DNA from 2 places in the Burkholderia metallica genome. Region 2 is predicted to be linked to the other one. Evidence: riboswitches for the same ligand, from Rfam matches in the RefSeq annotation. Region 2 holds a riboswitch; the other holds the start of a gene.

Region 1 (7,345 bases), on a different replicon from region 2:
GTGCTTTCATCCGGACCTGTCGATGCCCGACACCGAGCGCTGGGAAACGCTGCTGACCGTCGGCATCGATACCGACGCGTGCGTGCTCGACTACGTGGCCGGCACGCCGTACGCGCTCGCGCGCGACGGGTTTCAGCGGTTCTGATCCGCCGGATGCGGGCCGGCCGCGCGGCGTGGGCGGCCCGCCCGTGCCGCGCGCACGCTCATGCGTCGATGCGTTCGACCTTGCCGACCAGCAACCCGTACGACAGGCTGCCGGCAAGCGCCATTGCGGCGATGTAGGTGATCGCGCGCGAGAAGTCCGCGCCGTCCACGAGCAGGCCGATCACGATCGGCGTGGCGATCGCCGACAGGTTGCCGATCAGGTTGAACACGCCGCCCGTGAGGCCGAGCAGCCGCGCGGGCGCGAGCCCCGACACGAGCGACCACGTGATCGACGCGAAGCCGTTGCCGAAGAACGCGATCGTCATGAACGCGATCACCCAGCCCGTCGACGTCACGTAGTTCGCACCGATGATGCAGGTCGAGATCAGCAGCCCCGAGATGATCGGCAGCTTGCGCGCGAAGCCCTGCGACGCGCCGCGGCGCATCAGCCAGTCCGACAGCACGCCCGAGCACAGCACGCCGACGAACGCGGCGAGGAACGGCAGCGACGCGAGGAAGCCCGACTTGATGAAGTCCATGCCGCGATACTTGACGAGGTAGGTCGGGAACCACGTGAGGAAGAACCACAGCGTCGAGTTCAGCGCGAACTGGCCGAGGTAGATGCCCCACAGCTTGCGTCGGCCGAGCACGACGCCGAGGTCGCGCCACGTCGACGGTGCGCGCTCGCTGCGCGCCGCGACGCGGTCCTCGAGATCGACGAGCCCGCCGCCGTCGCGGATCAGCGCGATCTCGGCCGCGTTGACGCCACGGAACGCGCGCGGCTCGCGATACACCGCATACCAGATCGCGGCCCATGCGATGCCGGCAAGGCCGGTCGCGACGAACACCATGTGCCAGCCGAGATGCACCTGCAGCCACGCGAGCACCGGCGTGAGGAACGCGAGGCCGACGAACTGGCCCGACGTGTAGCCGCCGATCGCGCTCGCGCGTTCGCGGGTCGGGAACCAGGTCGTCACCACGCGGTTGTTGATCGGATAGGCCGGCGCTTCGAGCGCGCCGACCGCGAGGCGCAGCACGATCAGCCCGACGAACGAACCCGCGAAACCGAGCAGCAGCGTCGCGGCCGACCACAGCGCGAGCGCGCCCGCATACAGCATGCGCGGCGACACCTTGTCGACGAGCCAGCCGCCCGGAATCTGCATCAGCGCATAGGTCCAGCCGAACGCGGAGAACACGAGGCCCGCGCGCACCGGATCGATATTCAGCTCCTTGAACAGCGCGGGCGCGGCGATCGACAGGTTGCTGCGGTCGAGATAGTTGATCACGACGGTGACGAACAGCAGCGCGAGGATCAGCAGGCGCTTGCGGCTCGGCTGCGCGGTCTGTGCCGCGGGCGCGCGGGCGGCGGCGTCGGACGCGGCGCCGGCGTGGGCGGGCTGTCGTTCCGGCGGGTTGGCATGGGTGCGTGACGCGGAAGGGGCCACGGTCGTCTCCTGTGTTCTGTGCCCGGCCGTCGCCCGCGAGCGGGGCGGCCGGATCGAATGGCGTTGGAGCGAACGTTAGAGCCGTGGCGCGCGGTGCGTCAACATTTGAACAGGCATCCCTATTAATGGGACGTCACGCGCTCACTATGTGGGAAAGGGCGACGAGCACGTCACGGGCAGGCGCGGGAGCGACGGCGGGGATGAACGGGCCGGCGATGCCTAGCTGGGTGCGGTGTCGTCCTGGTAACCGCTCTTGCCGACGAAGATTTCCTTCAGCGCGGCGCGCAGTGCGACCGGATCGTACTGGCCGGGCGCGAGATGGATCACGTAGCGCGTGTGGCCGTCGAGCCGTGCGGCGACGGCGGGTTCGAGTTCGACGACGATCGCGGTGTCGGTCAGGCGCACCGACAGATCCTTCACGCGCGCGTTGATCTGGTCGCGCACCATCACCTCGATCAGCGCGTCGTCCGGAAAGCGCGACAGCGCGAAGCAATAGTCCTGCTCCGCATCGTGGCAGTAGATGTTGGCGAAGCTGTCGTCGTCGTCGAGGTCGGACGTTGCCGCGCCGATGGTGGCATGGAGTTCCATGAACGGGGGTTCCTGGGTAATGGGTTATCGGGGTTATCGGGGTTATCGGGGTTATCGGGGGGAGCGGGTTGCCGTTTCGATCGCAGTCGCGGCGTCGGGCGTCGAAGCGGCATCGCACGGCGCATCGGCATCGCGCGCCTTCAGCCACAGCCCGAATTCGCGCATCACGTCGACCACCGGCCGCAGCCGGTCGCCGTCCGCGCTCAGATCGTACTCGACCCGCACCGGCACTTCCGGATAGACGGTGCGCCGCACGAGCCCTGCGTCTTCCAGCGCGCGCAGGTCGAGCGTCAGCATCCGCTGCGAGATGCCGGGCATGTCGCGCCGCAGGTCGCTGAAGCGCCGCGGCCCGTCGAGCAGGTACGACACCAGCAGCAGCCGCCAACGGCCGCCGAGCAGGCGCATCGCTTCTTCAACGGAACATCCTGTCGCACTCGTTTTCATCCTGCTGAACCCCGGTCGGTAAATTTTTTGTGACTACGGCACAAACGACTGCCGTCTTCCCGGCGCTGCGCCGATGCGAGATAGTAGCGCCCGCGTCGCGGCGAATCGATACACGGACAACGAAACGAAGGACACGCATGAAGCTCTATCACGCTCCCGGCAGCTGTTCGCAGGCCATCTGCATCGTGCTGCGCGAAGGCGGCCTCGACGCGGAGATCGTCAAGGTCGACCCGCGCAAGCATGTGCTCGAGGACGGACGCAACTACTACGACGTGACCGAACTCGGCTACGTGCCGCTGCTCGAACTCGACGACGGCACGCTGCTGCGCGAAGGGCCGGCGATCGCGCAGTATCTCGCGGATCTGTGTCCGCACGCCGCACTTGCGCCCGCGTACGGCACGCTCGCCCGCTATCGGCTGATGGAGTGGCTGAACTTCCTCTCCGCGGAAATCCACAAGGGTTTCATTCCGCTGCTGTATGCGGTGCAGGCGGGGCAGTACGTCGACCCGGCGAGAACGAAGCTCGACAGTCGCTTTGCGTGGATCGACCGCCAGCTTGACGGCAACGCGTTCCTGACGGGCGACACGTTCACGGTCGCCGATGCGTACCTGTTCGCGCTGACAGGCTGGGGCAAGGCCGTATGGATGCGCTCCGTGTACCACGCGGATATCGACCTCACCCGGTATGCGCATCTGCGCGCGTGGTACGAGCGGGTGCGGGCGCGGCCGGCGGTGCAGCGGGTGCTGCAGGCCGACGCGCGGCCGAACGCGGCTTGACACAGCCCGACGCGTTCAGCGCGTCAGCGCCAGCACCAGGTACGCCGCATAGCCCGCGCCGTTCGCGAGCAACGCCCACACCGCGAGCCCGCGCGTGCGCGCATTGATGCGCAGCCACACGGCCGCCGCGAGCGTGATGATCACGCCGGTCAGCACTTCGGGGCGCGGCTCCCACGGCGTCAGCATGATGCCGATCGCCGGCAGCAGCGTGCCCTGGAACACCATCGCGCCGGTGATGTTGCCGAACGCGAGCGTATCCTTCCCGCGGCGAATCCACAGCACGCTGTTGATCTTTTCCGGCAATTCCGTCGCGATCGGCACGATGATCAGCGACAGCAGCAGTGCCGACACGCCGAGCGCGTGCGACACGCCTTCCACGCCGTGAATGAAACCCTTCGCACCGCCGACCAGCAGCGCGACGCCGAGCAACAATTGCAGCGCGATGGTCGCCAGGTTGGTCGGCAGGCCCGTACGCGCCAGGAACATCGCATGCGGCGCCTCGGTGCCGTGCCCGGCATCGACGAGCTGGCTCGACGCGCGGAACGTCACCACGACGTACATCACGTAGATGCCGACCAGCATCACCGCGAGCAGCCCGCGCACGGCCCAGTTGTGATGCGGAACGAACATCGCGACGGTGGCGAGCGAGAACGCGGCGAGGAAGGTGTTCATGTCGCGCACGAAGCCCGTGCGTTCGGGCGCGATCGTGCCGCGCAGCCCGCGCGAGCGGATCACCGCGAGCGTCATCAGGAACGTGGTGAGCGTCGCGAGCATCAGCGGCGCGCCGAGAATCGCGCCGACGCCGATCTCCTCGTTCACGGCCTGGTTCGCGGTGCCGCCCGCCAGCGCGAGCAGCGGCACCATCGTTTCGGGCAGTGCGGTGCCGACGGCCGCGAACAGCGACCCGGTGACGCCTTCGGAAATCTTCAGACGTTCGCCGAGATGTTCGAGCGCATTGGTGAAGACTTCGGCGGCGACGAGGATGACGACCAGCATGAACGCCAGTTCGACGAACATCAAGGTCATGCGGCACCTCCGCAGGCAGCGGCGGCATGTGAGGAGAGAGCGGGGACGAACATGGGGACTCCGTGGTCGGACGCTGACGAACCATGGCACATCCGCCGACGTCCGACCAGGAACGACGCGATGCGCCCATGGTCTCGCCAAGCCGATCAGGCCGAACGCGCCACGGCCGCAGGCCGAGTGTGTTGACGCGTTCGCTTTCCGGGGGCGGAAAGCAGGCTACTCCCCAAAGACGGAAAGCAGTCTAGCCGAGCGGGTCGCTTTCGGCAAGCTTGCGCTTCGGTCCCCGTTCGTCGTGCGGGGAACGCGCGGGCGTGGCGGATGCTTGCGACGTGCGGGGTAGCAAGCGGCGTGCGCGCGGCGGCGTCACGTACGTGTCGTTTTCGATCATCTGCTGCGAAGCATCCAACCGTTCGCACTCCTCGCCGTTCGAACCGATCGGCACTTCGTATGCTTCGGTCGTGCGCGTACGCGACCGCGTGATCTGCGGTGCGGCGGGTTTGCATGCCGCGCGTCGTCGCACCGCGGCCGGCCGCGCGTGTCGCGGGTAAATAATGCCGCTGAATTTTTACGGAATGGCAGAAATCGGTATTTTATGGATGGCGTCGCGCGAATCGGCGCCATGATCGAATAACGATTGAAGCGCTCGAATCATTGAATGGCGTTCCATGCCTGCCGTCATGCCGAATTAATCGGTCGCTGATAATTAAAATGAAAGAATAATCCCGGCGATCTGAAGGCTTGCGAGGCGCTGCATCAACGCCGGCAAAGGATTCCGTTCCATACGGCAAAAGCGCCGATTCCGGCGAATGATTGCCGATAAAGCCCGCAACGCACAAATAATCCCGCTTTCTTTCAATTGGCAGACACTGTCCGCCGTTAGCATTATCGCGGGATTTTTAATATCCGAATGATCTTTGACAACGCGGCGCAGCACCGCCTATTTTTGTGTTGTCGTAAATTTGGGTCATATAAAAGTTGTCCAAACTGCAGGGGGCGTCCGAGCACCAATCTCGCCAGCAGTTTGCTGTGTCTGTATCAAGTTCAGTCTCTTAGAAGTCCAATCCCCAACCGCCGACTGCCGACCGTGCAACGCGAGTGGCGGGTCGGTCTGCGCGTTTCGCAGGCGTTGGCGGCCTGTGTGAAGCGGTATCCGAACCAAAGGACAGAGATGAAACCAGACAGGAGCTGTACCGGCAGCCGCCGTGGCCGTCACGGCCGGTTGGCCGGGCTAGGTGCATTGACCGTCATGACCTTGGCGCTCGCGGCGTGCGGCGGCGACGATTCGTCGTCCGTCGGCGCGTCGAGCCTCGCGCAAGCCACCGCCAGCGCACAGGCCGGCGCGCAACAGGCGGCCGGCGCGCAGACGCCGGCCAACCAGCCTTACGTCGACCCGGTCGCGTATTCGATGAATGCGACAGACGGCCTCGCGCCCGCGCAGGTGTCCGAGAAAGCGGCCGTCATGCATTACCAGTGGAAGAACGGCGGCACGACCGTCAACTACACGACGACCACCGGCCACCTGACCGCGCAGGACGCGAACGGCAATGCGGAAGCGTCGATGTCGTATGTCGCGTACACCGCGCCGAGCACGAACGGCAAGCCGCGCCCCGTCACGTTCGTCTACAACGGCGGCCCCGGCTCGTCGTCGATCTGGCTGCGGCTCGGCTCGTTCGCGCCGACCCGCGTCGCCACGCCCGATCCGCTGTTCGGCAGCAACTGGCCGAACTATCCGCTCGTCGACAACGCCGAAAGCCTGATCGATACCACCGACCTCGTGTTCATCGACCCGCCCGGCACCGGGCTGTCGGAAGCCGTGTTGCCGAACACCAACCAGAAGTACTGGGGTTCCGATGCGGACGTGAACATCATGCGCGACTTCATCCAGCGCTACCTGAACGTCAACAGCCGCGGCACGTCGCCGATCTACCTGTACGGCGAATCGTACGGCACGCCGCGTACCGACATGCTCGCGCTCGCGCTCGAATCGGCCGGCGTGCACCTGACGGGCATCGTGCTGCAGTCGGCGATCCTGAACTACTTCGCGGATGCGGTGGAGGCGGTCGCGATCACGCAGTCGACGGAAGGGCTGCTGCTCGACACCGATACGGTGGCCGGCTATCTGCCCGGCTATGCGGCGGTCGCGGCGTACTTCAACCAGGTGTCGCCGGCGCCGGTGAACCAGGATCTGTACGCACTGCAGACGGAACTGTTCACGACGCTGATCTACAACCAGCTGCAGAAGTATTCGCAGTCGTGGGTGTTGAGCCAGCTCGGCATTCCGGATGCGCTCGGCACGCCGGTGTTCCCGAGCGATGCGACGCTGAAGCTGTGGTCGATCCCGTCGAGCCTCACGCAGCAGGCGCTGCGCGGCTACTTCAACGCGAATCCGTTCGGCACGAGCCTGCTGCCCGGCACGACGATCGGCCGGTATGACGGCCGCGTGTCGTTGCCGAACTCCGATCCGCGGCTGCAGGACGACGGCGATCCGTCCGACATCCTGATTTCGCAGCCGTTCACGAACGCGCTCGCGACGCAGATGCCGGATTACCTCGGCTACACCGCACCGAACGCGACCTACCTGCCGCTGAACGACAACATCATCGAGGTCTGGGACTTCTCGCACGACGGCCAGCCGATGCCCGACACGATCCCCGATCTGCTCGGTGCGCTGCAGCTCAACCCGAAGCTTCGTGTGCTCGCGGAGAACGGCTTCCACGATCTCGCGACGCCGTTCTTCAACACCGAGAAGCAACTCGCGCGGCTGCAGACGGTGAAGGGCCTGAATCCGAAGCTGCAGGTGAACTTCTTCCAGGGCGGCCACATGATCTACCTGGACGACGTCGCCCGTCCGCAGATGAAGCGGGACCTGAAGACGTTCTACAAGGGCGCGCGGATTCCGACGGCGCTGACGCTGCATACGCT
Region 2 (7,345 bases):
GGCGTGACGCTCGCGTACGACTCGATCGACGCGCTGCGCGCCGCGTATGCATTCACCGACCTGCAGTCGTTCCTCGACATCTATTACGCCGGCGCGAGCGTGCTGCTGACCGAGCAGGACTTCTACGACATGACGGCCGCGTACTGCGAACGCGCGCTGGCCGACAACGTCGTCCATACCGAGCTGTTCTTCGACCCGCAGACGCACACCGAACGCGGCGTGCCGATCGAGACAGTGGTCGCGGGTATCGAGCGCGCACTCGCCGATGCCGAGAAACGCGGGCTGTCGAGCAAGCTGATCCTGTGCTTCCTGCGCCATCTGTCCGAAGAGGACGCGCTCGCGACGTTCGAATCCGCGCTGCCGCTGTTCGAGCGCTACCGCCATCGCCTGATCGGCGTGGGCCTCGACTCGTCCGAGCTCGGCCATCCGCCGACCAAGTTCGCACGCGTGTTCGAGAAGGCGCGTGCGCTCGGGCTGAAGCTCGTCGCGCATGCGGGCGAGGAAGGCCCGCCCGCGTACATCTACGAAGCGCTCGACGTGCTGAAGGTCGACCGGATCGACCACGGCGTGCGCAGCATCGAAGATCCGGCGCTCGTCGAACGCCTCGCCCAGACGCGCACGGCGCTCACCGTGTGCCCGCTGTCGAACCTGAAGCTGTGCGTGTTCGACGACATGGCGAAGCACACGCTGAAGGCGCTGCTCGACCGCGGCGTGGCGGTGACGATCAACTCCGACGATCCGGCGTATTTCGGCGGCTACGTCAACGAAAACTACTTCGCGACGGCCGAAGGGCTGCAACTCACCGATGCCGAAGTCCATGCGGTGATCCGCAACGGCTTCGAGGCGTCGTTCATCGAACCGGCGCAGCGCGATGCCCTGTACGCGCGCCTCGACGCGTACTGGCAGGCCGCCTGACGGCCTGCATCGAGGAGCGCTGGACAGATGAAACACGGCAACGGCATCCGCGTCGCGATCACCGGTTCGGCCTTGCGCCGGGCCGGCCGCGCGCGTGCACGGGTGGCGACGGCACCGTCCGTCGTCGCGCGTGCATGCCTGCCGTCGCGACTTGCCGTTCCGTTCGCGCCCACGTCGGCCGCGCACACGACGGCTGCGAGGATCGCCGGTAACCACCGGCTGGCGGCTTCGGCCGCCACGTTCGCCCACGCAATCGCATCCGGTCGTGCCGCACGCAGCGTGCCGCAACCGCTCGCGAAGCACCGTCGCGCCGCCGTGCGGCGTCGATCGCTTTCTTCTGTTCGCCTTACCTTGATGCAGGACCATTCGTCATGACGCAAACCGCTTTCCGTTCCCAGCTGCTGACCTTCAACGGCGACCCGGCGCAATCGAGCCAGGCCGCGAACTACGAGACCGACGGCCTCCTGATCGTCGACGACGGCAAGGTCGTCGCGGCCGGTCCGTATGCGCAGCTCGCCGCGACGCTCGCGCGCGACGCGATCGTCCACGACCTGCGCGACAAGCTGATCGTGCCCGGCTTCATCGACACGCACATCCACTATCCGCAGACCGACATGATCGCGTCGCCGGCGCCGGGCCTGCTGCCGTGGCTGGACAAGTACACGTTCCCGACCGAGCGCCAGTTCGGCGACGCCGAACACGCACGCGAAGTCGCCGATTTCTTCGTCGACGAACTGCTCGCGTGCGGCACGACCAGCGCGCTCGTCTACTGCACGGTGCACAAGCAGTCGGCCGATGCGCTGTTCGCGGCGAGCGATGCACGCGACCTGCGGATGATCGCCGGCAAGGTGCTGATGGACCGCAACTGCCCCGAATTCCTGCGCGACACCGCGCAATCGGGCTATGACGACAGCGCCGAGCTGATCGATCGCTGGCACGGCAAGGGCCGCCAGATGTACGCGCTCACGCCGCGCTTCGCGCCGACGTCGACCGAGGCGCAGCTCGAGGCATGCGGCGAACTCGCGCGCCGCCATCCGGACGTGTTCGTGCAGAGCCACGTCGCGGAAAACGTCGACGAGGTGAAATGGGTGGCCGAACTGTTCCCCGGCCATCGCAGCTACCTCGACATCTACGATCGCTACGGGCTGCTGCGTCCGCGCGCGGTGTACGGCCACTGCATCCACCTCGACGACGAGGACCGCCGCCGGATGGCCGAGACGCGCACCGTCGTCGCGCACTGCCCGACGTCGAACTTCTTCCTCGGCAGCGGGCTGTTCGACTTCGACAAGGCCGGCGAATACGACGTGCCCGTCACGCTCGCGACCGACGTCGGCGGCGGCACGTCGTTCTCGATGCTGCAGACGATGAACGAGGCGCACAAGGTCGCGCGACTGTCGGGCCACCACCTGACGGCGATGCGGATGTTCTGGCTCGCGACGGCCGGCGCCGCGCAGGCGCTCGACCTCGCCGATACGGTCGGCACGCTCGCGCCGCGCACCGAAGCCGACTTCGTCGTGCTCGATCCGCAGGCCACCCCGCTGCTCGCGCGCCGCACGAAGCGGGCGGATTCGCTCGAGGAGCTGCTGTTCGCGTTCGCGCTGCTCGGCGACGATCGCGCGGTGTACCGCACCTATGCGGCCGGCAACCTCGTGCATGAGCGCGGCGCCGCGCGCCGCCCCGCCGCGTAACGGCCTGCCGGGGGGCGTGTCGCGGCAGGCTCGGGCGTCCACCGCGGGTAGCCGTGCTTGCCGGCGCTGCCGTCCGGCGGTCGAAGGCAGCCGCGCGTCGCCCCGCCCCCAGGCACCCCGTCGCGCGGCCGCTTTTCCGCGCGCGACACGTCGTGCTAAAATCCGCCGCTCATTGGGGAGTAGCCGCTCCGCTCGATGCCACGCGCCCCCGGCGCGCATCGTGACGGAGGCGTCCGTCAACAGACTTGGCCGTACGGCCATGGCGGACGCAGCCACCTGGGCCTGGCGAGACCGATGGTTCACAGTGCGCCGCATCAGGGCCCGGCGCACCGTGGATCGTCGCTCGCACGCACAACACCGGCCCGTGGATCCCCATACGTGTCCCAAGCCTTCCTGATCTCCACCGGCGCCGTCGCGCTCGCCGAAATCGGCGACAAGACCCAACTGCTTTCCCTCGTCCTGGCCGCGCGCTATCGCAAGCCGGTGCCGATCATTCTCGGCGTGCTCGTCGCGACGCTGGTGAACCACGGCTTCGCCGGCGCACTTGGCGAATGGCTCGGCGTGCTCGTCACGCCGTCGATCATGCGCTGGGCGCTCGCGTTCTCGTTCATTGCGATGGGATTGTGGATCCTCGTGCCGGACAAGCTCGACGCCGACGAAGCCAATGCCACCCGTTCGCGGCTGGGCGTGTTCGGGGCGACCCTCGTCGCGTTCTTCCTCGCGGAGATGGGCGACAAGACGCAGATCGCGACCGTCGCGCTGGCCGCGCGCTTCCAGGACTACATCGGTGTCGTGGCCGGCACGACGTTCGGGATGATGCTCGCGAACGTGCCCGCGATCCTGCTCGGCGACCGCTTCGCTCACCGGCTGCCGACCAAGCTCGTGCACGGCATCGCGGCCGTGCTGTTCGTCGTGCTCGGCGCGCTGGCGCTGCTGGGCGTCGGGACCTGACGGGAAGGAAGATGGCGGGCGCGGCCGAACGGCCGCGCCAAGACTGACGTTGCGTTATTTCGCGGCGGCGGCGCCCGAAGCCGGTGCCGCCGGCACCGCGCGCTCGTTCGCGGCCGGCGCGGCCGGGCCGCCGCGCTTGTCGACCGGCAGCCGGACCGAGCGGACCGAGCCGTTCGACAGCGGGAAATCGGCGAGCGCGCTGCGCGCGAGGAACGGCATCGCATACAGCAGCGTGCCGTTGTCGCCGGTCGTGCGCGCGGACACGTTGTACACCTCCTTGCCCGTCGCGCGCTCCGTGATCCGGATGCCGAGCGTGTAGTCGAACACCTGGTACGTCTGCGCGACATAGCCGGCCGGCATCGGCCCCCAGGGCCCCCACGGGCCCCACGGCCCGCGTCGCCAGTATGGCCCGGGCGCGAACCACGGATCGTAGTAGACGGGCTGCGGCACCGTCACGAGATCGCTGCCGACCGAATAGGTCAGCCCGACCAGATACCGCGCCTGCGCCTGAGGCACCTGCCGGAACGCATACGCGGACAGCTCGTTCGCGACGATCGGTTCGTAAGTCGATTGCTCGATGCTGTTCTTCTGCGCGTCGGTGCGCGTGAACGCATAGGTGCGTGTCGCGTCGCTGCCGCTCCAGTCGGAGAAGGCCGTGACCTGGGTCGTCACGTAGCTGGTGCAGCCGGTCAGCAGCGCCACGCACAACACCGCCGCCCAGCCCGCACCGCGTCGAATCCATTCGCGTTTCATGTCGATCCTCTTCGATCCGTCACCCGTTCGTCGCACCGCGCGAACCGTAACGGGATGCCGATAATACGCGGACTCCCGGAACCGGTAAAAAGTTCGCCCGGCACACCGCCGCAAGCCTTTGTACAATGACCCGGTTCGCCTGGCCCGCACGACGGGCCCGTCCCCCACTCCACCGATCTCGACGACCATGTCCGACAACGCCTCCTCTACCGTGATCCGCCGCGCCGACTACACGCCGCCGGCCTTCCTCATCGACTCCGTCGCGCTCGAATTCGATCTCGCGCCGGCCCGTACGATCGTCAGGAATACGATGCGCGTGCGCCGCAATCCGGATGCCGCGCCCGTACCGCACCTGGAGCTGATGGGCGAAGCGCTCGAATTCCTCGGCGCACGCGTGGATGGCGCGCCGCACGGCGCCGTACGTGCGCACGAACACGGGCTGACCGTCGAGAACGTCCCCGACGCCTTCGAGCTGACGCTCGAAAGCGCGTGCGCACCCGACCAGAATACGACGCTGTCGGGCCTCTACGTGTCGAGCGGCAACTTCTTCACGCAGTGCGAAGCCGAAGGATTCCGTCGCATCACCTACTTCCTCGATCGCCCGGACGTGATGGCGTCGTACACGGTGACGCTGCGCGCCGACAAGGCCGCGTACCCGGTGCTGCTGTCGAACGGCAACCTCGTCGATTCGGGCGACCTGCCCGACGGCCGCCACTTCGCGAAATGGGAAGACCCGTTCCGCAAGCCGAGCTACCTGTTCGCGCTGGTCGCGGGCAAGCTCGTCGCGATCGAGGAAACGATCACGACCGGCTCGGGCAAGGAAAAGCTGCTGCAGGTCTGGGTCGAACCGGCCGACCTCGACAAGACGCGTCACGCGATGGACTCGCTGATCCACTCGATCCGCTGGGACGAAAAGCGCTTCGGCCTCGAGCTCGATCTCGACCGCTTCATGATCGTCGCGGTCGGCGATTTCAACATGGGCGCGATGGAGAACAAGGGGCTCAACATCTTCAACACGAAGTACGTGCTGGCGAACCCGGAAACCGCGACCGACACCGATTTCGCGAACATCGAATCGGTGGTCGGCCACGAATACTTCCACAACTGGACCGGCAACCGCGTGACCTGCCGCGACTGGTTCCAGCTGAGCCTGAAGGAAGGGCTGACCGTGTTCCGCGACCAGGAATTCTCGGCCGACATGGCCGCGGGCGACGACGTCGACTCGGCGGCCCGCGCGGTCAAGCGCATCGAGGACGTGCGCGTGCTGCGCCAGCTCCAGTTCGCCGAGGATGCGGGCCCGATGGCGCACCCGGTGCGCCCGGAGAGCTACGTCGAGATCAACAACTTCTACACGATGACCGTCTACGAGAAGGGCTCGGAAGTCGTGCGGATGTACCAGACGCTGTTCGGCCGCGACGGCTTTCGCAAGGGGATGGACCTGTACTTCAAGCGTCATGACGGGCACGCCGTGACCTGCGACGACTTCCGGCACGCGATGGCCGATGCGAACGGGCGCGACCTCGCGCAGTTCGAGCGCTGGTACAGTCAGGCCGGCACGCCGCGCGTGTCGGTGCGTACCGCGTACGACGCGGCCGCGCGCCGCTATACGGTGACGCTCGCGCAGGGCTACGGCGACGGATCGCCGGCCGCGCGCGAAACGCAACAGGGGCCGCTCCTGATTCCGTTCGCGATCGGCCTGATTGGCCGCGACGGCCGCGACCTGCCGCTGCGCCTCGACGGCGAAGCCGCCGCCGCGGGCACGACGCGCGTGCTCGACTTCACCGATACCGAGCAGACCTTCACGTTCGTCGACGTGCCGGAACAACCGCTGCCGTCGCTGCTGCGCAATTTCTCGTCGCCGGTGATCGTCGAGTACGACTACAGCGACGACGACCTCGCGTTCCTGCTCGCGCACGACAGCGATCCGTTCAACCGCTGGGAAGCCGGCCAGCGTCTCGCCACCCGCGCGCTGCTGACGCTCGCCGCGCGTGCCGCCGCGAACCAGCCGCTCACGCTCGGCGAAAACTTCGTCGCCGCGTTCCGCCGCGTGCTGACCGACGAAACACTGTCGCCGGCGTTCCGCGAACTCGCGTTGACGCTGCCGTCGGAAACCTACCTGGCCGACCAGATGGCGGAAGCCGATCCGGCCGCCGTGCATCGCGCGCGCCAGTTCGTGCGCCGCCAGCTCGCCACCGCGCTGCGCGCCGACTGGCTCGCCGCCTACGAGCAGCACCAGACGCCCGGCGCCTACGCGCCGACGCCGGAAGCCTCCGGCCGCCGTGCGCTGAAGAACCTCGCGCTCGCGTATCTCGCCGAACTCGAGGATCCGGCCGACGCGGTGCGCGTCGCGACCGCGCAATACGATGCGGCAAACAACATGACCGATCGCGCGGCGGCGCTCGGCGCGCTGCTGTCCGCCTCGGCCGCCGGCACGAATGAGCCGGCCGAGCGCGCGCTCGACGATTTCTACCGCCGCTTCGAGAAGGAAGCGCTGGTGATCGACAAGTGGTTCGCGATGCAGGCCGCGCAACGCGGTACGCCCGCGCAGCCGACGCTCGCGAAGGTCCGCAAGCTGATGGCCCACCCCGCGTTCAACCTGAAGAATCCGAACCGCGCGCGCTCGCTGATCTTCAGCTTCTGCGCCGCCAATCCCGCGCAGTTCCACGCGGCAGACGGTTCGGGCTACGCGTTCTGGGCCGAACAGGTGCTCGCGCTCGACGCGATCAACCCGCAGGTCGCGGCGCGCCTCGCCCGCTCACTCGAACTGTGGCGCCGCTTCACGCCCGCGCTGCGCGACCGGATGCGCGAAGCGCTCGAGCAGGTCGCCGCCGGTGCGAAATCGCGCGACGTGCGGGAGATCGTCGAGAAAGCGCTCGCGTAACGCCGTCGCCCGCGTTTCGCACGCGCGATACAGCCGGTGCCGCCACGCGCGGCACCGGCTTTTTATTGCGCAAGCCCTTCGGGAACCGCACGCGATCGCGGGGTCGGACCGCGCGGCCCGCCGCCGCTGCCGAGACACGCCCCGCGCGTCTTCACCA

Evidence for each region. Region 2 has a riboswitch for manganese ahead of WJ16_RS04735 (TMEM165/GDT1 family protein). Riboswitches for the same ligand answer to the same signal wherever they lie in the genome.
Region 1: it holds a riboswitch for manganese, as region 2 does, so the genes downstream of both, WJ16_RS21280 (sodium:calcium antiporter) here and WJ16_RS04735 (TMEM165/GDT1 family protein) in region 2, are expected to answer to the same signal.

What each region holds. Positions count from the first base shown of each region.
Region 1 covers NZ_CP013403.1:313,802-321,146, forward strand. Annotated here, with positions in the region: gene WJ16_RS21255 (C45 family autoproteolytic acyltransferase/hydolase) at 1-145, shown strand, start outside; gene WJ16_RS21260 (MFS transporter) at 204-1,589, opposite strand; gene WJ16_RS21265 (hypothetical protein) at 1,809-2,177, opposite strand; gene WJ16_RS21270 (winged helix-turn-helix transcriptional regulator) at 2,229-2,621, opposite strand; gene WJ16_RS21275 (glutathione binding-like protein) at 2,759-3,397, shown strand; gene WJ16_RS21280 (sodium:calcium antiporter) at 3,413-4,423, opposite strand; yybP-ykoY riboswitch at 4,492-4,660, opposite strand; gene WJ16_RS21285 (hypothetical protein) at 4,665-4,865, opposite strand; gene WJ16_RS21290 (S10 family serine carboxypeptidase-like protein) at 5,592-7,345, shown strand, end outside.
Region 2 covers NZ_CP013401.1:1,044,465-1,051,809, reverse strand. Annotated here, with positions in the region: gene WJ16_RS04745 (adenosine deaminase) at 1-915, shown strand, start outside; gene WJ16_RS32860 (hypothetical protein) at 943-1,290, shown strand; gene guaD (guanine deaminase) at 1,287-2,603, shown strand; yybP-ykoY riboswitch at 2,766-2,903, shown strand; gene WJ16_RS04735 (TMEM165/GDT1 family protein) at 2,982-3,554, shown strand; gene WJ16_RS04730 (DUF4136 domain-containing protein) at 3,609-4,307, opposite strand; gene pepN (aminopeptidase N) at 4,495-7,188, shown strand.